3 regions of the Peribacillus sp. NPDC101480 genome follow, and region 2 is predicted to be linked to each of the others. Evidence: riboswitches for the same ligand, from Rfam matches in the RefSeq annotation. Region 2 holds a riboswitch; each other region holds the start of a gene.
The links. A riboswitch is a leader RNA that binds a small molecule or an ion and turns the genes downstream of it on or off. The one in region 2 is predicted to bind S-adenosylmethionine.
Positions count from the first base shown of each region.

Region 1: another riboswitch for S-adenosylmethionine. It lies ahead of ACQKMF_RS14105 (5-methyltetrahydropteroyltriglutamate--homocysteine S-methyltransferase); the one in region 2 lies ahead of ACQKMF_RS15295 (Fur-regulated basic protein FbpA).
Region 3: another riboswitch for S-adenosylmethionine. It lies ahead of ACQKMF_RS13405 (O-acetylhomoserine aminocarboxypropyltransferase/cysteine synthase family protein); the one in region 2 lies ahead of ACQKMF_RS15295 (Fur-regulated basic protein FbpA).

Region 1 covers NZ_JBNNSB010000003.1:573,906-580,811, forward strand. The annotation lists gene ACQKMF_RS14090 (hypothetical protein) at 506-1,030, shown strand; gene ACQKMF_RS14095 (aldehyde dehydrogenase family protein) at 1,150-2,610, opposite strand; gene ACQKMF_RS14100 (LysR family transcriptional regulator) at 2,726-3,604, shown strand; gene ACQKMF_RS14105 (5-methyltetrahydropteroyltriglutamate--homocysteine S-methyltransferase) at 3,658-4,761, opposite strand; SAM riboswitch class I at 4,845-4,946, opposite strand; gene ACQKMF_RS14110 (formylglycine-generating enzyme family protein) at 5,363-6,307, shown strand; gene ACQKMF_RS14115 (ABC transporter substrate-binding protein) at 6,322-6,906, shown strand, end outside.
Region 2 covers NZ_JBNNSB010000004.1:198,673-205,578, forward strand. The annotation lists gene ACQKMF_RS15265 (MFS transporter) at 1-57, shown strand, start outside; gene thiE (thiamine phosphate synthase) at 97-729, opposite strand; gene thiM (hydroxyethylthiazole kinase) at 710-1,525, opposite strand; gene thiD (bifunctional hydroxymethylpyrimidine kinase/phosphomethylpyrimidine kinase) at 1,522-2,328, opposite strand; gene thiW (energy coupling factor transporter S component ThiW) at 2,297-2,818, opposite strand; gene tenA (thiaminase II) at 2,834-3,523, opposite strand; TPP riboswitch at 3,613-3,718, opposite strand; SAM riboswitch class I at 3,876-3,980, shown strand; gene ACQKMF_RS15295 (Fur-regulated basic protein FbpA) at 4,156-4,344, shown strand; gene ACQKMF_RS15300 (Spo0E family sporulation regulatory protein-aspartic acid phosphatase) at 4,598-4,792, shown strand; gene ACQKMF_RS15305 (N-acetyltransferase family protein) at 4,861-5,367, opposite strand; gene ACQKMF_RS15310 (GDSL-type esterase/lipase family protein) at 5,589-6,290, shown strand; gene ACQKMF_RS15315 (ABC transporter ATP-binding protein) at 6,333-6,906, opposite strand, start outside.
Region 3 covers NZ_JBNNSB010000003.1:442,763-449,668, forward strand. The annotation lists gene gcvH (glycine cleavage system protein GcvH) at 1-340, shown strand, start outside; gene ACQKMF_RS13395 (toprim domain-containing protein) at 432-797, shown strand; gene ACQKMF_RS13400 (thioredoxin family protein) at 801-1,109, shown strand; SAM riboswitch class I at 1,254-1,361, shown strand; gene ACQKMF_RS13405 (O-acetylhomoserine aminocarboxypropyltransferase/cysteine synthase family protein) at 1,461-2,771, shown strand; SAM riboswitch class I at 2,887-2,999, shown strand; gene ACQKMF_RS13410 (methionine ABC transporter ATP-binding protein) at 3,153-4,187, shown strand; gene ACQKMF_RS13415 (methionine ABC transporter permease) at 4,180-4,848, shown strand; gene ACQKMF_RS13420 (MetQ/NlpA family ABC transporter substrate-binding protein) at 4,864-5,700, shown strand.

The DNA.
Region 1 (6,906 bases), on a different contig from region 2:
GGAGATAGGTCGAATTAATTGATGGAAGGCCGAATAAAGCAGGAGGAAGGTCGAATTAATTGATGGAAGGCCGAATAAAGCAGGAGATAGGTCGAATTAATGGGTAGAAGGTCGAATAAAGCAGGAGATAGGTCGAATTAATCGATGAAAGGTCGAATAAAGCAGGAGGAAGGTCGAATTAATTGATGAAAGGTCGAATAAAGCAGGAGGAAGGTCGAATTAATTGATGGAAGGCCGAATAAAGCGGAGATAGGTTGAATTAATTGATGAAAGGTCGAATAAAGCAGGAGGAAGGTCGAATTAATTTATGAAAGGTCGAATAAAGCAGGAGATAGGTCGAATTAATCGGTGGAAGGCCGGATTAAGCAGAAGAGGACAAATTATCCTCCTATCAGTTGTGGAAAGCAACATATTACCACTGTGAAAATTTACTAGTTATAACTAGTGTGGGCAGGGTATCAGAGTAGCATCCTGATAATGCTCTGGTAAGGAGGGGTGATAAAACATGTTTGGTCTCTCTGATATCATTAAATTTCTATTTTCCTTTTTTTTGATCATGCCGATCGTTACGCTGATACATTTGAGCGGGCATATTTTCTTTGTTACGATCTTTGGGGGATCAGAAAAGAAAATATTGATCGGTTGTGGTAATAAACTTTTCGCCTTTCGGAACATAGAGGTGAGGAAATATTATTTTTGGAATGGGACTTGCGAGTTCAAGGGATTGAAACATGATAATCGATTGACGAATACGCTTATATATTTAGGCGGGTCTATCTTTAATTTGGTCAGCATGCTGATCATATATAGCTTAGTGTATCAGAATATCCTGGACAGCTCGGTAATCTGGTATCAATTTATCTATTTTTCTTTCTATATTATGTTTTTCTCCTTGTTTCCGATGTATTTCGCGGACGGATCGCCTAGTGACGGGAAGGCTGCGGAATTGGCCTTGAGGAACAAGCTGGAAGATAGGGTGACGGATGATATATTTGTGAAAAAAATGGATGATGATGATAGCTGCAAGTAAAAAGGGGACGTGCTGGTGGCCGTTCTTTTTTTTGTGACCTTTCCTTAGTACGTAATTACTGAAAAAAGGCATCTGTATACATCCTAAAAGGTTGTATCAGATGCCTGATGATTTAATGGTTAAAATGGATATTCACGATATTGTGTTTGAAGGGAAATCCATTTCGTAACAGTGAATTCTTCGACAATCCATGGGCTTCCGAATCTGCCTAAACCACTCATTTTGTTCCCGCCGAATGGTATGTTCGTTCCATCATTAACGGTTTGATCATTGATGTGTGTCATTCCGCTGTCGATTTGCAACCCCAAGCGTTCGCCCTTTTCCAGATCAGAAGTGAAGATAGCCGAGCTTAAACCATAAATGGTGTCATTGGCGATATCAATGGCTTCTTCATCTGTTTCTGTTTGAATGATGGACACGACAGGGGAAAACATTTCTGTTTGTGCGATTTTATCCGAGTTCTGTACATCCCGGAAAATAGTTGGTGTCAGTACATTGCCAATGCGTTCTCCCTCAAGTGCTACATTGACCCCAGCAGCTTTAGTTTCCTCGATGATTTGTTGTACCTTTTCTAATTGACGCTCGTTCACAAGTGGTCCAATGATTGTTTTAGGATCTAATTGGTCACCAAATGGAAGAGCTTTTGCACGTTCAACGAATTTTGCAGTAAATTCTTCGTAAAGGTCTTTATGCACGATTATGCGGTTAATGCACATACAAATCTGTCCTTGGTGAATGTACTTCCCAAAAATTGCAGCATCAACGGCACGGTCCACATCTGCATCAGATAATACAATGAAAGGATTATTACCGCCGAGCTCCAGCGCAACTCGTTTTAGGTTTTTCCCTGCAATGGCCCCGATGTGCTGTCCTACAGGAGTAGAACCTGTGAAGCTGATTAATTTGGGGATCGGGTTTGTCAGCATGCCATCACCGATTTCTTCCAGGTCAGTTAGGATCATATTAAAGACGCCTATTGGAAGACCGGCATATTCAAATGCTGCAGCAATGATGATTCCTCCAGTAAATCCAACTTGAACGTCCGGTTTGTGAACGACTGCATTTCCTAATGCAATGGCTGGTGCGATGGTTCTCATTGACAAGTTCATCGGAAAATTAAACGGAGATATTGAAGAAATAACTCCTAGTGGCAGTCGATGTATATGATTGACTTTATGATCTATAGCTGACGGAACCTCATGCATTTGATATATTTCATCCACCATGTTAGTAGATTCTTCGACTATTTCCATAGTAAGCTGAAATTCAACATTTGCTTTAATAAGCGATCCACCCGTTTCACGGGAAATCATTTCAACGATTTCATTCCGGTTTTCCTGTAGGAATTCACCAACTTTAAGCAGGACCTGACGACGTTTTTCAGCTGATGTTTTTGCCCAACCTTTTTGAGCATTTTTTGCTATTTCAAATGATTCTTCGAGCTGTTTTGATGTAGCCAAGCTCACATTTGAAATCACGGCATTATTGTATGGGTTTAAAATATTATATTTGCGTTGACTTGAGCCTTCCATCCATTCCCCATTGATGAAGCTTTTGTTTAGATCCTTGAATTTCTCCATTTTGAACACCCCTTTATATTGTAAACAAATATATTTTACTGCTGTTTGTATCATATTTAAAATATCTATATAATTAAGTTTATATACGCTTTACATATATATTAGAGGTGCCAAAATGGATATTAGACAATTACGATATTTTCTTATTCTTGCAGAAGAAGGCCAGGTTTCCCGTGCAGCAAAAAAATTGAATATGTCACAGCCGCCATTAAGCCAGCAGCTCCGCCTTATGGAAGAAGAATTAGGGACTACTTTACTTGAGCGAAAAAGGAACGGTAAAAGTATGGAATTGACCGAAGCTGGGAGGGTACTTTACGAGAAGGCTAAGAATATGCTGCAATATTTCGAGGACTCCTTGCTCGAAGTGAAGGAAACGGGTGAGGGAATTAAAGGTACCCTTTCAGTAGGTTCCGTACTTGCCTATATGTCTTATTTACCTGATAAAATTAATGATTTTAAGAAAAAATATCCTTCCGTTTCCTTTAAAATATTCGCAGGAGATCCATATGAAATAAGTAATTATTTGGAGAATCAGGATATTGAACTTGCCATTGTTCATTTACCTGTCGAGATGAAGGGTCTTTCCATTTTGAACATAGGACAAGTGCCGAATGTTTTTGTTGTACCTGAGGTTTGGGACAGTTTCACTTCAAAGAGTAGGGTTCATTTAAAGGATATTGAAAATATCCCATTGCTTTTAGTGCATAGGGAAAAAGGACAAGGGATTTACGAAGAAATTATCGAGGAATTTAAAAAACGGGAAATACAGCCAAATATTTTATGCGAATGCCATGATGTAAATGTTCTGCTCTCTCTGGTTTCAGCTGGAGTTGGGGCGAGTATTGTTCCGAAATCAGCTGTTTCACCTCATATTATAAAAGGAGTGAAAGTGTTGGATATTATCGATTCTTCAATTCAATCGAATATAGCTTTGGTTTTTAGACAAGATCGTTATCTTTCCAAAACGGCAAAACATTTTATTGAGCTGTTTTGAAGAAAAGCTAGGCCTGCCTAATGCCTAGCTTTTACGTTACATTTAAAGATGAATCATTCCCACACTTCTTTTGCTACATCAACGACGAATTTCAGCTTTTCCCATTGCTGTTCTTCGGTTAGCTTGTTGCCGTGATGGGTGGAGGAGAAGCCGCATTGAGGGCTTAAGCATAATTGTTCGAGAGGAACGAAGTGCGAGGCTTCTTTAATGCGTGCCTTAACAGCTTCCTTGTCTTCGATTTCCCCATTTTTTGAAGTGACGACCCCCAGTACAACCTGTGCACCGCCATTTGGAATGTATTCCAATGGTTTGAAATCCCCTGAGCGTTGATCATCATATTCCAAGAAGAATCCATCCACTTTTTCTTTTGCCAATAAAGTTGGAGCGATACGGGCATAGCTTCCTTCAAACGCCCAAGTCGACTGATAGTTTCCGCGACATAGGTGGGTAGTGACGACAAGGTCTTCTGGTTTGCCTTCCAATGCTCCATTAATGACACGAAGTGCAAGATCAATTAACTGTTCCCTCGTATATTTTCCATCTTTGAACTGGAAATCTGGAGCTGAAAGTCTGGCAATATATACATCATCCAATTGAAGATAACGCACACCTGCTTCATAAAAGGCTTTCAAAGCATGCTGATACGCCTTGATGATATCATTTGCATAATCTTCAATATCAGGGTAGATGTCTTCATTATGAATACCTGCAGCAAATAACTGATTCGGACTGGGAATGGTTTGCTTAGCAACGGCACGTCCGTTCACGATTTTGTTCAATTCAATGAAATCACTAATGAAGGGATGTTCAGGATTGAATGAAACCTTCCCGGTATTGCGAACGTTATATCTCTCTGTTTCCACACCATCGAATGTGAGACCTTTTTCAGTCACATATCCCTCGATGCCATTTAATTGTTCGAGGAAGTCAAAGTGCCACCATGTTCGTCTGAACTCGCCGTCCGTAACAGCCTCCAATCCAACTTCAATTTGTTTATCGACAATCCGATTGATTTCTTCGGTTTCAATTTCACGAAGCCGCTCTGCTGAAAGGGTACCCTCCCTAAATTGCTTTCTGGCAATATGTAAACGTTCCGGTCTTAATAAACTTCCGACGTGATCGGCCCTAAATGGTGCTTTCGTTAATGTGATTGACATGTTGCATTCCTTCTTTCCTTTTAAAAATAAAAAACCTCTTCTTAAAAAATAAGAAGAGGTGTTGGCAACAAAGCTATATACTCTTCTTATCTTCAAGTTTTTAAACTTCTGGAATTAGCACAGTACATGAATAGTCTGTTGCTGAGGCATCAAAGGGCCAGTCCCTCCACCTCTCTGGATAAGAGTGTCTATTAAATTAACTATGACTATACAGGTAGTTTTTATAAAGGTCAAGAGTTGGAGGTTGAATATTTCGAATATACCGTTTATTACTCGGTTCCTGGCATGATCATTTTCTGTATTCGGCTTTTTATACCACTTTTTAGATCAGGTTTAGACGTGGTTTTTTAAAACAACGATTAGTAGGGAAGACTGAAAAAAATAAATAAAATAATTAAACCTACTTGATTAATGAGTATTTATGTTTTATTGTTAAATTGCATAAAGAAAAGAGAATAAAATTGGATTATCCAATTGGTCAACCAAAGGATACTGAATTGTTGTTCATTACAACATTTCTGTGTCCTTTTTTGTTCGGAAAAAATTGTGATAATACAGGCATAAGCAGTGCCTAGGAGAAGATTCATTGGAGAGTGGAAACATGAAAACAACAAATATGAAATCATGCTGTACTGTATTAAAAAGACGGAATTTTCTTTCAATTGAAACTGACCTTGATTCGATCCCGACAAAGAAAAACGATTTCTATAATATGTCTTTGATACAAGCAGGTGAATTTTTACTAGGATCAAGTGATGAAGATAGTTCAAGAGAAGATGGTGAATATCCACCACGAACAGTAAAGATTGAGTCCTTTTACATGGACCGATACGCCGTAACAAATGAACAATTCTATTGTTTTATAAAGGATACCGGTTATGTAACAGATGCGGAGAAATATGGATGGTCTTTTGTTTTTAACTTGTTTGTCAACAAACGAATGGAACGGGATATGGTGGGGGCAGCCGAAAAAACACCTTGGTGGATAGCTGTTCGAAATGCTTGCTGGAAGCATCCGGAAGGGACGGATTCCTCAATCGTGAATCGCTTTCACCACCCGGTCGTCCATGTGTCATGGAATGATGCCAAAGCGTTTTGTAGATGGGCTGGAAAAAGACTTCCGACAGAAGCGGAATGGGAATATGCTGCTGCCAGTGGAGTGGTAAATCGTAAATATCCTTGGGGGGATGAGTTGCACCAAGGGGGAAAGCATCACTGTAATATTTGGCAAGGCAATTTTCCAAACGAAAATTTGGTAGAAGACGGATTTTTAGGAACGGCTCCTGTTGATACCTTTGAACCGAATGATTTTGGCCTTTATAACATGTCGGGGAATGTGTGGGAATGGTGCGAGGATACATTTTCAATTCAACATGGAAGTGAAGTCCTCGATCCCGATCCTTTTGCAAAACTGATAAAAGGCGGATCCTATCTATGCCATCGATCATATTGTAATCGTTATAGGATTTCAGCCCGTACTTATAATATGATTGACAGCTCTACAGGGCATATGGGTTTTAGATGTGTTGCCAACTTAAAAAAATAAGTGCCATAGGGGATATGAACATGAAAAATTTGAGGTCTTTATTGGTTGTTATTTCGATGTTAAACATTTTATTTATCGCTGGATGTTCCTCATCTCCTTCAGAAGATGCTGGTGCACCTAACAGTGACGTTATAAGGATGGCTATTGATACTGCAGCAGGTGGTTCACTTCAATTCAGGGCGGCAGAGATACAGGGATACTTCTCAAATTACGGCGTAGAAGCAAAGCTTACCAATTTTGCCATGGGAATTGACACGGTTAATGCTGTATTAACAGAACAAGCTGATACTGGAATAGCTGCAGATTACGCCTTGTTAAACTCGTTAGGTAAAGGGGATATGGTGATTTTAGGAACACTGACAAGAGGGAAAGAGGATTCCTCCAAGGAAACCCAGCTACTTGTTAAAGGGGATATTGAATCGGCAAGTGATTTAAAAGGGAAAAAGTTAGGAGTTTCAAAAGGAACTGTCTATGAATATGTGTGGGCTAAATACTTAGAAGCTAATAAAATCAATGAAAAAGATATCACATATGTTCCATACAGTACGCCTGACGAAGCGATTATTGGAATGAAAAAAGGCGATATTGATGCTGTTTGG
Region 2 (6,906 bases):
GTGGGGGCAGTTGCCGTAGCTTTTGGGAAGGAAACAAAGAATACCGTTTTGACATAAACAAAAGGATGGGGGCTGTATTCAGTCCCCATCCTTTTGTTATTTAAAGTCCTTTATGATTTTTAAAAGGGATTCGGAGGCAGTCTTAGGACTTTCTGCATTCATGATGGCTGATACGACTGCGGTACCTGACAGCCCGCTAGCAGAAAGGGAGGAAATGTTATCGGCCGTGATACCCCCGATGGCTACGGCGGGAATTGATACGCTGCGGCAAATTTCCTCCAGATCCCCAATTGCCATTAAGGTTGCATCTTGTTTGGTCTTTGTAGGGAAAACGGAACCGACTCCGATATAATCTGCTCCATTTCGTTCGGCTTCTAGAGCCTCTTCAAGATTGGAAACAGATACACCGACAATCATATCTTCAGGAACCATTTTTTTGACGGCAGGCAGTGGAAGGTCATCTTGCCCAATATGAATTCCATCCGCTGCAACAGCAAGTGCTATATCCACCCGGTCATTGATGATAAGGGGAATGGACAGCTCGTTCAATAACTGTTTTAATGCAGAAGCTTTATTATAAAAGGAGAGGGAGGAATTATTTTTCTCTCTAAGCTGAACGATCGAGACTCCTCCTGAAACCGATTCTGCAATGATTTTGGTCAATTCTTCTATTGCCAGGGACTCTTCCGTAACCAAATACAGGCTTAAATCAATTTGGGATTTCTTCATTTATTTTCACCTCATGCATCCAGATTTCCTTATCCATTCTTGATATTGCATCGATTAATCGCACACGAAACGTTCCTGTTCCTTCATCCTCTTGAAGGTTTTTGGCAGCTAGTTCCCCTGAAATGCTCATGGTTGAGATACCGGCAATCGCCGCAGAATAGAAATCATCGGTGACTCCGGAAAAAGTGCCGATAAGAGCAGTGGACATACAACCGGTACCTGTAACATTAGTTAATAGCAGGTTCCCGTTATCGATGATGGACGTACGTTTTCCATCGCTGACCGCATCCTTCGCTCCGCTGACCACGACGATGCAATTCAATTTATTTGCGGCTCGAGCAGCCAGCTCTGCATTGCTGACCGCAAGCTCCTCCGAATCCACCCCGCGAGTAACGGTATCCCCACCCATCAATGAAAGGATCTCACTTGCATTGCCGCGAATGATGTGGAAAGTAACCTTACTTAGGAGCTCTTTAACTTGCTCTGATCGATAGGCGGTGGCACCAACTCCCACCGGGTCCAAAATGACCGGGATATCCAGGTCATTTGCCGTCTTACCGGCAATCTCCATTGCTTCCAAGGCTTTATCATCGATCGTACCGAAATTCAGGACCAATGCATCCGCTAATTTGACCATATCCGCCACTTCTCTTGGGCTCGATGTCATCACTGGTGAACCACCGATGGCAAGGGTGGCATTTGCACAGTCGTTGACCGTAACAAAGTTGGTGATTTGGTGAACGAGTGGTTTTCTTTCTTTTACCTTCACGAATAAATCGGCTGCGGAAACCTTCATATTAAGTCACTCCGTTCTTTTTTTGAATATGAATGAAAATGATGGACAGGACCATGACCTTTACCGATTGAAAAACTATTGCGTATCGCTTCAGAAATATAAGTCTTGGCCTGTTCGATCGACTCTTGCAAGGGCAGTCCATTTGCCAGGTTTGATGTAATGGCGGATGATAGGGTACAGCCCGTACCATGAGTGTTTTTTGTATGTATGCGCTCTCCCTTGATCCAGTGGAAGTCAGTCCCATCATAATAAAGATCATTTGGATTTCCCGCTGCATGGCCCCCTTTAAGTAAAACGGCTTTGGGACCCATTTCTTGTATTGAAATGCATGCCTTGTAGAAATCTTGTTTCGTCCGAATCGACATGCCAGTAAGCACTTCCGCTTCCGGTACATTTGGTGTTACAAGTGTTGCAAATGGAAGTAAGTCCATTTTTAAGGCGGAGACAGCCTTTTCGTCGAGCAAATGGTGGCCGCTTTTGGAAATCATGACAGGGTCAAGGATAACGATGGCAGGCATGAAGGTTTTAAGGGACGCAGCGACTGTTTCCACGATTTCTTTTGATCCAAGCATGCCTATTTTTACTGCATCGACAGGAATATCTTCAAATATAGCTGCAATTTGGTCCGATATGATAGCTGTTTCAATTGGCTGTACTGAACGGACTTCCATTGTATTTTGTGCGGTTACTGCTGTTATGGCAGACATTCCAAAGACCCCATGTGCAGAAAATGTTTTTAAATCCGCTTGTATTCCAGCACCGCCTCCTGAATCAGAGCCGGCGATGGTTAATGCTGTTTTCATAAAAAAACCCCTTCATATAATTATTTTTTAAAAGTATTTTAAGTAATATGAAAGCTAGAATCGCACCTGCGAATGAACTGAGCATAAAAGCCGGTAAAAAACCAAAAAGAGCAGCTTTTTCTCCTAATAGGAGGATGGCAAGTGGATAACAGGCCATGGAACCGAGAATGCCGGTCCCGATCACTTCACCTAAACAAGCGAATTTTAAGCTTTGTGTTTTTCGATAAAGGATGGCAGCCAAAAGTGCACCGATCATGCTCCCGGGAAAGGCGAATATTGAACCGGTACCAGAAATGTTTCTAATGATGGAAACTAGGAAAGCTTGTGTCACAGCATAAGCAGGCCCCAATAGAACGGCCGTGAGGACATTTGCCAGATGCTGAATAGGAAAGACCTTTGCAAATCCTGCAGGGATGAAAATAAATGAACTGGTCAGTGTCGTTATAGCCGTTATCATGGCAGTCAACGTCAGTTTCTTGATAGGATTCATCATCATGTCTGCGACCTACAGCGGCCAATCCTGCTCATTTTGAACCATATCCCAGAATAAATATTCATATCGGGAAGTAACCAAAAAGTGCTTTTCTAATCTAAGAAGTTCTTTTTCTGGCATGCCTTCCGTCAATTCTTCCAACAATGCGATCAGCCACTTGTGTGCTTCCCCGAATTCAGGTGATGAATAGGACCTTATCCAATCTGCGTAGCGATTGTTTTCCAATGCTGCTCCATTTTGTTCTTTTAATAGCAAACCTATTTCATAGTAATCCCAAGCGCAGGGCAGGAGACAGGCGATCAAGTCTGCCAATGTCCCATGCTGAGCTGCATTTAGCATGTAACCTGTATAGGCTAGAGTGGTGGGAGTAGGTTCTGTTTCTTCCAATTCCTTGGAACTGATCCCGAATTCGGAAGCATACTGCCGATGGATATCCATTTCCACTTGAAGGGTTTCATTTAAAATACTCGCAAACTTTGCCATGGTTTCGATGTTATGGGCTTTGATGACACCTAAAGCAAAGAGCTTGGAATAATCCATGAGATAGATATAGTCCTGCTTCATGTAATAGGCAAATTTCTTTTCAGGAAGCGTACCATTTCCAATTGCCTGGACAAAGGGATGTGAATGATTCCTTTTCCAAATCTCTTTTGCCCGTGCATGAAGTCTATCACTGAATGTTTCTGTTTTAATATTCTCCATTGTTCATCCTCCTTTAGAATGGTTCCCATAGATAATGAAAAACCCCGTTCCTGAATACGGAACGGGGTAGATGGATATAGTCTGTAAATGGACGATATCATCCACTTCCCTCCGCCGGTATGAGCCGGTTCAGGTTCAAAGGGTCCGGAAACTATTTCCATCTCAGTCTTAAAAAAGACTCCCCTAGTGGTGTGAATTGTATGTAATTACTGACATCATATCAGAAAGACAAGAAAATGCAACCCGTATTTGAAGAGGGAGCATGTAATGTCCAGAAAAAAAGGGAGAACCAGGTAATTGACTTTTGATAATTATTAGGGTAGAATCATTTCTACATCATTTATATATCGAATTCTTATCCAGAGAGGTGGAGGGACTTGGCCCAAAGAAACCTCGGCAGCGGACCCATTTTGGGAACTGTGCTAAATCCAACAAGCATATGCTTGGAAGATAAGAAGAGCCGTACGGACACAGTCAGCCTCTTCTTGAATTAGAAGGGGCTTTTATTTTTGGGAAATAACGTTTAGTGACATAATAGAAAAGGTATATATAATTTGGTGAAAATCAAACAAGTTGATAAAGTTAGCTAACTAGAAGCAGGCTCTAGGATGACTAGGAAAGGAGCCATTTACATGGCAGAATTATTTAAGAGGATTGAACAGAGGAAGGCAAAGCTCATTGAAGAGCTATTGGCCAATGGAGTATACAAAACCTCTGATGAAAGGCACCTTTATGATGCCCCATTAAAAGTGCTTGAAGATGAATATAAGATTGTTATAAATAGACCTAATAACGAGTCACCTTCTGAATGGATGACATAGTAAGCGATGGACTATATTTTGGGCTCTTGGATAAGGGATATGATGTAAGCATTCACAGTATACACTAGTGGATGCTTTTTTGCGTTTAATAGAAAATGACATAAAATATACATAATTAAAGAAAAAAGTAGGTGTTTTATCACATTTGACCTATAAAATAACACATTTTATTTCTGTAAAATAGTTGATTTTAACTAGTAGTTTAATTATGATGAAAGTGTAAAAAAATTGAATAAATGGGAGGTGGCATATAATGCCTTGCCGTAAAGTAACTATAGAAAGGGTAGAAGAAAAGAGACAGGAAATGATCAAATTGGCAGCAAGTTACGGCTTAACAAGTCTGCTTACTGTTCAGGCCAGTCAAGAATTGGATACGCTATTAAATGCGTTAGCAAGTAAAAGTGAGTCAGAATATTTTTCCCTCCAAAACGCATATCGGTATTTTTAAATTAGCCAATTCGACCTGTATTAATTTGAAAAAGCTACTGCTCAAGGCAATAGCTCTAAAAAATTATATTAAATATCGACACGTTTACCAAGAATGATCAAATCCCGCTCAATGCCATCCAGCTCGGCAACTTGAGGTAAATGTGCCCATTCTTCAAACCCGAATTTGGAAAAAAGCTTAAGGCTAGGTATATTGTGGGCGAAAATGAAACCCAATATAGTCTTAATACCTAATTTTGGACTCAATTCAATTGCCTTTTGAATCGAAATTTGTCCGATTCCTTTTCCCCGGAAATAATCATCAATATAAATGCTGATTTCGGCAGTGGAATTATATGCCGGTCGGCCATAGAAGGATTGAAAGCTTATCCATCCAGCAGTTTTCCCTTCTATAGTAATGATATATAGCGGTCTACTTTCTGAATGATGTTCCTCAAACCATTTAACCCTCGATTGGACGGATACAGGCTCCGTATCTGCCGTGACCATTCTTGAAGCAATTGTCGAATTATATATTTCAACAATTCTAGGTAAATCAGATAGTTCTGCCTCTCTAAACTCTATGAGCTCTTCCATGATGTAATCTCCTAACTATCATTTATTCAATCTCCAGAATGAAGGGTAATCCCGTTTTTTTGTTTAAGGGACGGTGAATTGACACCCAATCCATTGAAAGTTTTTTATTATCATACACTTTTTACTCTTTATCTGACAATTCCTTTTTTATGTTAAGTCTGCAGATTTTTTGGGTATGTAAAGGATTAAATACTTCTAGTAAAAAGGCAGAGGAGAACCAAATGAAAAAATTGTCAGTTTTTTTGATTATAGTACTGGTTATATGTTTTGTTGCATATGAATTTCAGGCCTCGGAGTCGGAAGATGTGCAAAGGGTGATGGCTTTTGGAGATTCGTTAACCTATGGAAAAGGGGATAAGGACGGAGAAGGATATATAGAAGGCCTGGAGGATGAATTGAATAACCCGGAATCGGAACAAAAAGTGAGTTTTTGGAATTACGGTATAAAAGGGCAGGAAACGGATGGGGTGATGAAACAGCTTGATGATTACCGCATTAAAACGAAACTTGATGAAGCCGATACTTTCATCGTTTATATCGGAACGAATGACTTGATCAATAGTAACGGCGGGGACTTGGAGAAAATAAGTGATCGAAAAATCAATGAGGGTAAACGGGAGTATATCAGCCATCTGAAAAAGATTACGTCAACACTCATAAAGGCAAACGATAAAGCTGATATTTTGGTAGTGGGACTATATAACCCAATTAAAGGAAATCAAAAACTTGAAAAGCATATTCGCGATTATAACCAGTCAATAAAGGGAATAGCGGATAAAGACAATAGGATGTTATTCATTCCTACGAATGATCTTTTTGAAGATAAAAAGAAATCAGAGTATTTCAGTGATAAGTTACATCCGAATGAAAAAGGGTATCAGCTCATTGCGAATCGGGTTTTGGAAAGTTATGATTTCAAATGAAAGCAAGAATGCACAGAAAGGCATTCTGTGCATTCTTGCTTTCTAGGAATTTAATATGGCTTTTAGTTGAGGGAACTGCAAGTCATGGAGCTGCTTGTATCTGCCATTGTTTTGCAATAACTGTTCATGTGTTCCTTTTTCATGAACCTGCCCTTTTTCCAGAACGATTATTTGATCGGCATCATGAATGGTCGATAAACGATGTGCAATCACAATTGAAGTCCGGTTTATCAATAAACGTGACAAAGCTTCCTGTATCAATTGCTCGGATTCTGTATCCAAGGCCGCCGTTGCTTCATCGAGAATGATGATTTGCGGATTTTTCAAAAGTGCCCTGGCAATGGCAATGCGCTGTTTTTGTCCGCCTGAAAGCTTGACTCCGCGCTCTCCAATTTGAGAATCATAACCATCAGGAAAGGCACTGATAAAGTCATGCGCATTTGCCGCTTTGGCGGATTCGATGATTTCATCATCTGTAGCATCAAGTTTTCCATACATGATGTTATCACGGATGGAACCGTTGAATAAAATGATATCCTGGGAGACAACTCCCATTTGTCCCCTTAATGATTTCAGTGATACATTTTTGATATCATGGCCATCCATTTTGATTGTT
Region 3 (6,906 bases), on a different contig from region 2:
ATGGGTCAAAACGGAAGATGGAACAGTGCGCATTGGAATTACAGCTTTCGCACAGTCCGAGCTTGGGGACATCGTATTCGTTGAGCTTCCGGAAATCGGCGATGAATTGAAAGCGAACGAACCATTTGGAAGTGTTGAATCCGTTAAGACCGTTTCTGAGCTTTATGCACCTATCAGTGGCAAGGTTATTGAAGTAAACGAAGATTTAAGTGACAACCCTGAATATGTAAATGAGTCTCCTTATGAAAAGGCATGGATGGTCGTGCTTGAACCATCTAATAGCAGTGATATTGAAAGCTTGATGAGCGCTGAAGAGTATGAGAGTTTAATCAACGGTTAAAAAAAAGGGAGGGGGGACTGAAAAGGCCTGCTCTCTTTTTCATTTGGTACCGTGGCAGTTGCGCACATAATTCGTGAGATGGAGTGATGACATGGAGTGGGGCGAATTCGATAAAGTGATCATTGTAGAAGGCAGTTCCGATAGAAGAAAAGTTGCCTCCGTTTTAAATGAAGATGTGGAAATAAGATGTACGAATGGGACCATATCATTAACTAAGCTGGATGAATTAGTGGATGAATTGATGGACCGTGATGTTTATCTCCTTTTTGACGCAGATGAATCAGGAGAAAAGCTGCGGAAGCAGTTCCGAAGGGAAATGCCTGAGGCGAACCACCTGTATATTAATAAAATGTACAAAGAAGTGGAAAGCTCACCCGAACATCATATCGCAACTGTGCTTCTATCTGCCAATATGAATGTGAAAATGAAATTTTTAAGTCAAAGGGTGAACGACTAATTGATGCAGGAATGGAAAGAAGAAGAGTGTAAGCTTGCTGTTGAAAATGGGGAAACCTTTTGCTTATATTTATATACCCCTTTATGCGGCACTTGTCAGGTTGCCTCCAAGATGCTGACGATATCCTTGGAGCTATTCCCGGAATTGAAGGCAGGCAAAATGAATATGAATTATGTCCAAGCAATTGCCGAATCATATGAAATCGAAAGTGTTCCATGTTTATTGTTTTTCAAAGAAGGACGGCTGCACAAAAAAATATATGCCTTTCAATCCGTTCCTTATTTGTACGGATTGCTTAAGGAAATCAGCTAAGAAACCAATCGGAACCGTGGTTGGTTTCTTTGTTGCGGACATATGAATGTTAGATGAAATTAAACAAAGAATATTCTAACAATTCATTGACTGATTTAAACTAAAATGCTATATTTTGAATTAAGTAACGGCAGAATTTAATAGTTCTTATCAAGAGTGGCGGAGGGACTGGCCCGACGAAGCCCGGCAACCGGTATAAATTTTTATATACGGTGCTAATTCCAGCAGAGTGTTGGCTCTGGTAGATGAGGTGTATTCTTGAAACCTCTTCTTATTGAAGTGGTTTTTTTGTTTATAAAAGGCCAGACATCATATAATTCCAACTAAATCCATAGAAAAAGGTGAAATCATATGTCAGGGAAAAAATTGCGTTTCGAAACATTGAGTGTTCATGGCGGTCTGCAAGCTGATGAAACAGGTGCACGTGCAGTTCCTATCTACCAAAGCAATGCATACTTGTTCAAGGACACCGACCATGCAGCGAATTTATTTGGCCTAAAGGAGAATGGCTATATATATTCACGACTCCATAATCCCACGATCAGCGTTTTTGAGGAAAGAATGGCCTTATTGGAAGGCGGAATCGGCGGATTGGCAACAGCAAGCGGAATGGCTGCCATCTCACTTTCAATCCTGAATATTGCCGCTGCAGGGGATGAGATTGTTTCAGCATCTACATTATATGGCGGTACGTATAACCTTTTTGAAAATACTCTTCCTAAATACGGGATTAAAGTGAAGTTCGTTTCTCCAGATGACCCTGAAAATTTCAAAAGGGCGATTACGCCAAGAACTAAAGCCATTTTTGCTGAAACCATCGGAAATCCAAGTTTGAGGGTGCTTGATATTGAAGCGGTAGCGAAAATCGCCCATGATGCCGGAATACCTTTAATCATTGATAATACCTTTGCGACACCGTATCTATGCAGACCAATTGATTTTGGAGCGGATATTGTCATCCATTCCGCTACAAAATGGCTTCTGGGAAATGGAACTACGCTTGGCGGTGTCATCGTGGATGGAGGGAAATTCGATTGGAACTCGCCAAATTACCCTGGCTTCACAGAGCCTGACCCAAGTTACGACAATCTGGTATACGCCGAGGCAGTTGGACCTGCCGCATTCATAACGAAAGCCCGAGTCCAGTTACTCCGTGATTTAGGACCTGCGCTAAGTGCCCAAAGTGCATTCCAGTTTACGCTTGGACTTGAAACGCTGCATGTAAGGATGAAAGAGCATCTATCAAACACCAAGTCTGTCATTAAATATTTAAAAAACCATCCTGCGGTGACTTGGGTTTCACATCCTGGTGATGAGGATCATCCCGATAAAGCCCTTGCGGAAAAATATTTGCCAAAGGGAGCTGGATCTGTTGTGACTTTTGGGATACAAGGTAATCGAGAAGCTGGGGCAAAACTTATCAATTCGGTGGAATTATGGTCCCATGTAGCGAATGTTGGGGATGCGAAGAGCTTGATCATCCACCCAGCCAGTACGACCCATCAACAATTGAATGAGGCAGGTCTTGCGAAAGCGGGTGTGAGTGCCGACCAAGTCCGTTTATCGATTGGGATTGAAAATGTAGAGGATTTAATAGAAGATTTGGAGCAGGCAATTGAAAAAGCGACGAATATCGTCTCCTTGACATCCAAAACGGTTTAAGTAAAGTTTCTATATGCTTGTACTAGAAATATTATACATTGCGCTCCTTTTTTATCTATGATAAAATTTCTCCATACTAAAGAACTTAATGATGTACAAATATTCTATATATTAGCTCTTATCAAGAGAGGTGGAGGGATGTGCCCGATGAAACCCGGCAACCGACAAGGAGATTTCCTTGGAAAGGTGCCAATTCACACAAAGTTTAATCACTTTGGAAGATGAGAGGAAGGCCTGTTTCTTCACCTGCCTTTCTGCTCATGCAGAAAGGTTTTTTCTGTTTTAATTGGGTAAACTTTTACATGATATGAGAAACAGACTAATAATGTAGAGAAATCAACTAAGTTCATAGGTTTTATTGGATAAAAGAGGTGAGGGTTAATGATTACATTGACGAAAGTCAGTAAGCTGTTCCGAACAGGAAAAGGAAACAGTGAGACAATCAAGGCTGTAAATAATGTGAATGTTGAAATAAATAAAGGCGAGATTTTCGGTATCATCGGTTACAGTGGAGCGGGGAAAAGTACTTTGATCAGAATGCTCAATGGATTGGAAACACCAACAGAGGGATCCGTTGTAGTTGCTGAGAAGGAAATTTCAAAAATTAAAGGGGCTCAGCTCCGCAAGGCCCGTCAAGAAATCAGCATGATTTTCCAACATTTCAATTTATTATGGTCGAGGACCGTTCAGGAGAATATATCTTTCCCATTGGAAATTGCAGGAGTTTCTAAACCTGAACGAACCAAGCGTGTGAACGAATTGATCAAGTTAGTCGGATTGGAAGGCAGGGAAAAGGCCTATCCATCACAATTAAGCGGAGGGCAAAAGCAAAGGGTGGGAATAGCCAGGGCTCTGGCAAATGACCCTAAAGTGCTGCTGTGTGATGAAGCGACTTCTGCCTTGGATCCGCAGACTACCGACTCCATACTCGAATTGCTTGTTGACATCAATCAGCGTTTGGGGTTGACGATCGTCCTGATAACACATGAAATGCATGTGATCCGCAAAATCTGCCATCGCGTCGCCGTGATGGAAAGTGGGCAAGTTGTTGAACAGGGACCTGTCCTGGATGTTTTCAAGAACCCTAAAGAACAAATGACAAAGCGTTTCGTGCAACAGGTAACGGAACCGGAAGAAACGAAAGAAACGATGGACCATTTGCTCGAACGCTATCCTGCAGGCAAAGTGATTCAATTGACCTTTGTAGGCGATCATGCCGAAAGCCCGTTGATCACCAAGCTTGTACGTAACTTCGAGTTGGATGTCAATATCGTTCAAGGTAAGATATCCCAAACAAGAAGCGGTTCATATGGAACATTGTTTATCCATCTTGATGGCACTGAGGATGAAATGCTCCGCGCAATCGAATTCATTAAAGCACAGCAGGTAGGCGTGGAGGTGATTACTCATGCTTGAAGAATTATTGCCGAATGTTGATTGGGAAGACATTATTGAAGCTACGAGGGAAACGCTTTACATGACAAGCGTCTCTGTAGTGGCAACCTTTTTTATAGGCATAATATTAGGATTGATCCTGTTCCTGACAGGGAAGGGTAATATGTGGGAAAACCGGGCAGTCAACGGGATCATGAGTGCTGTCGTCAATATTTTCCGTTCCATTCCATTTCTTATTTTGATCGTGCTGCTCATTCCTTTCACTAAAGCGCTAGTCGGTTCCATGATCGGAGAGAACGCTGCACTGCCGGCACTTATTATCGGTGCGGCACCATTTTATGCGCGTATGGTAGAAATCGGCCTTCGTGAAATCGATAAAGGTGTAATTGAAGCCGCTAAATCGATGGGAGCAAAAACGAGCACAATCATTTGGAAGGTCCTTCTTCCAGAGTCAATGCCTGCCCTTATTTCCGGGATTACGGTAACATCGATTGCATTGGTTGGATATACCGCAATGGCCGGGGTCATCGGCGCAGGCGGGCTTGGTAATCTAGCCTATTTGGACGGATATCAAAGAAATCAAAATGACGTTACACTAGTGGCGACCATCGTTATTCTAATTATCGTCTTCATAATTCAAATTATTGGAGATGTGATTACATCTAAATTGGACAAAAGATAAAGGGAGATGAATAGGATGAAAAAGTTTTTAGGATTTGCATTAATTTTAGTGTTGTCTATCGCTTTGGCTGCTTGTGGAAGTGAAAAGGATAAAAGCGGCAGTGATACGGAGAAAGAATCGAAGAAAATAGTTGTAGGGGCATCCAATGTTCCTCATGCTGAAATCCTTGAGAAAGCTAAGCCGCTTCTTAAAGAAAAAGGAATCGAATTGGAAATCGAAACTTTCCAGGACTATGTTTTACCGAATAAGGCGTTGAATGATAAGGAATTGGATGCTAACTATTTCCAACATATTCCATATTTAGAGGGGCAAATTAAAGAAAATGGATATGACTTCGTTAATGCTGGCGGAATCCATATCGAGCCGATTGCTCTATATTCACAAAAATATAAAAGCATTGATAAACTTCCGGAAGGCGCAACAATTATTATGAGCAGCTCTGTTGCTGATCATGGGCGCGCTTTATCCCTTTTGGAAAAGAATGGCCTGATCACTTTGAAAGAAGGCGTCGATAAAACGACGGCTACAACTAAAGACATCGTTGAAAATAAGAAAAACCTTAAATTCGATGCTGATTATGAAGCGGCCCTGCTTCCTAAAATTTATGAGAGTGGCGAAGGCGATGCAGTCTTGATCAACTCCAACTATGCAATTGATGCCGGTTTGAATCCGCTTGAAGATTCGATTGCGATTGAAGATTCGGAATCACCATATGTGAATGTCATTGCCGTAAACAAAGGTGACGAAAATAAAGAAGCAATAAAAGCGCTTGTAGAAGTATTGCATTCTAAAGAAATTCAAGATTTCATTCTTGAAGAATACAAAGGTGCAGTTGTACCGGCGGATAAATAATTCAAGAATGGCAACCTGATTTAACTCAGGCCGCAGTTTAAAAACAAAAAGGTTTCGGAATGATCTCATTCCGAAACCTTTTTGTTTTTATATTGGATTTGAACCGATAATTGCCCTCTTTATTTGTTGTTGAGTGCCGATGGGCAGAGATAACAACCAAAACGCTCATATTACACATAGCCATGGTTGCGGAATCTGCGTCAACAGATTCAGGTTTTCCAGCTTTCTTAATCACTTGTTCAATCAGAGGCTCTTAATACGAGTATTTCCGGTTATTACTATCGTCCCAACACAAATCCGTTACGGTCTTCTGACGCATAAATGAATAAGCGAGCTGGTTTGTCCATTCAGCTTTCACATAGTGCGTCGCTCATAATTTTTTTCCGTGCTTAGAGAAGTGAGGCACTTTGCCTATCTGATTGTTTAGTCTTAGTGGAATGGAACGGAAGGTACGAGACTCCTGCGGGAAAAGCGAGTCAAGGGAGACCCCGCAGGCGCAAAAGCACCGAGGAGGCTTCCGGACCGCCCGCGGAAAGCTAGTGCCTGAAGTGGAAAGTAACGTTCAAATTTTGAAACCTAAAAACCTAAAAAACTGTACAAACTCATTGATGATCCAGTTTGTTTTAGTCTGCGGCTTAATTTAATTCATTTCATGTTTAATCAGGAAAGGAAAGGGTATAGAGATAATGCAGGTAAAAAAATGATACACAAATTTGAAAGGATGGTTCACTATCAATACTCTGGATTTAAATGTAACAAGCGAAATGGAAAAGGCGATGCAGTCTTCACATGGGATTGGCTACAGTGAGTACAGTAGAAACTTAGACCTCCGTATCGAGGTCGAGAAAGAACGGGATAGGGAACATGTAAAGTGCAACAAAATGGTCCAGGACCTACAACGCAAAATTCACGGCTAAGCATATAAAAGAATTCTTTAAAAGATCGGTCTGTAGAGGTAAAATGGAAAGTGGTCCATAAAATAAGGGTTTCCTTATTGGATAAACTTACATAATGCCTGACAGTCCGATTTTTTTCTTTTTAAAGCGGAACGTTCATACCTTGCATTCGAATTCTTCGAACATATATTAATAAGGACGAAGATTTGCCGAATAATAAGATAATTTTAACAAAAACTAAAATAAGTATGATTATGCAGTAAATAGGCTATATCTGTTAGTATAGTAAGAATTGGGACAGGTTTTTAAC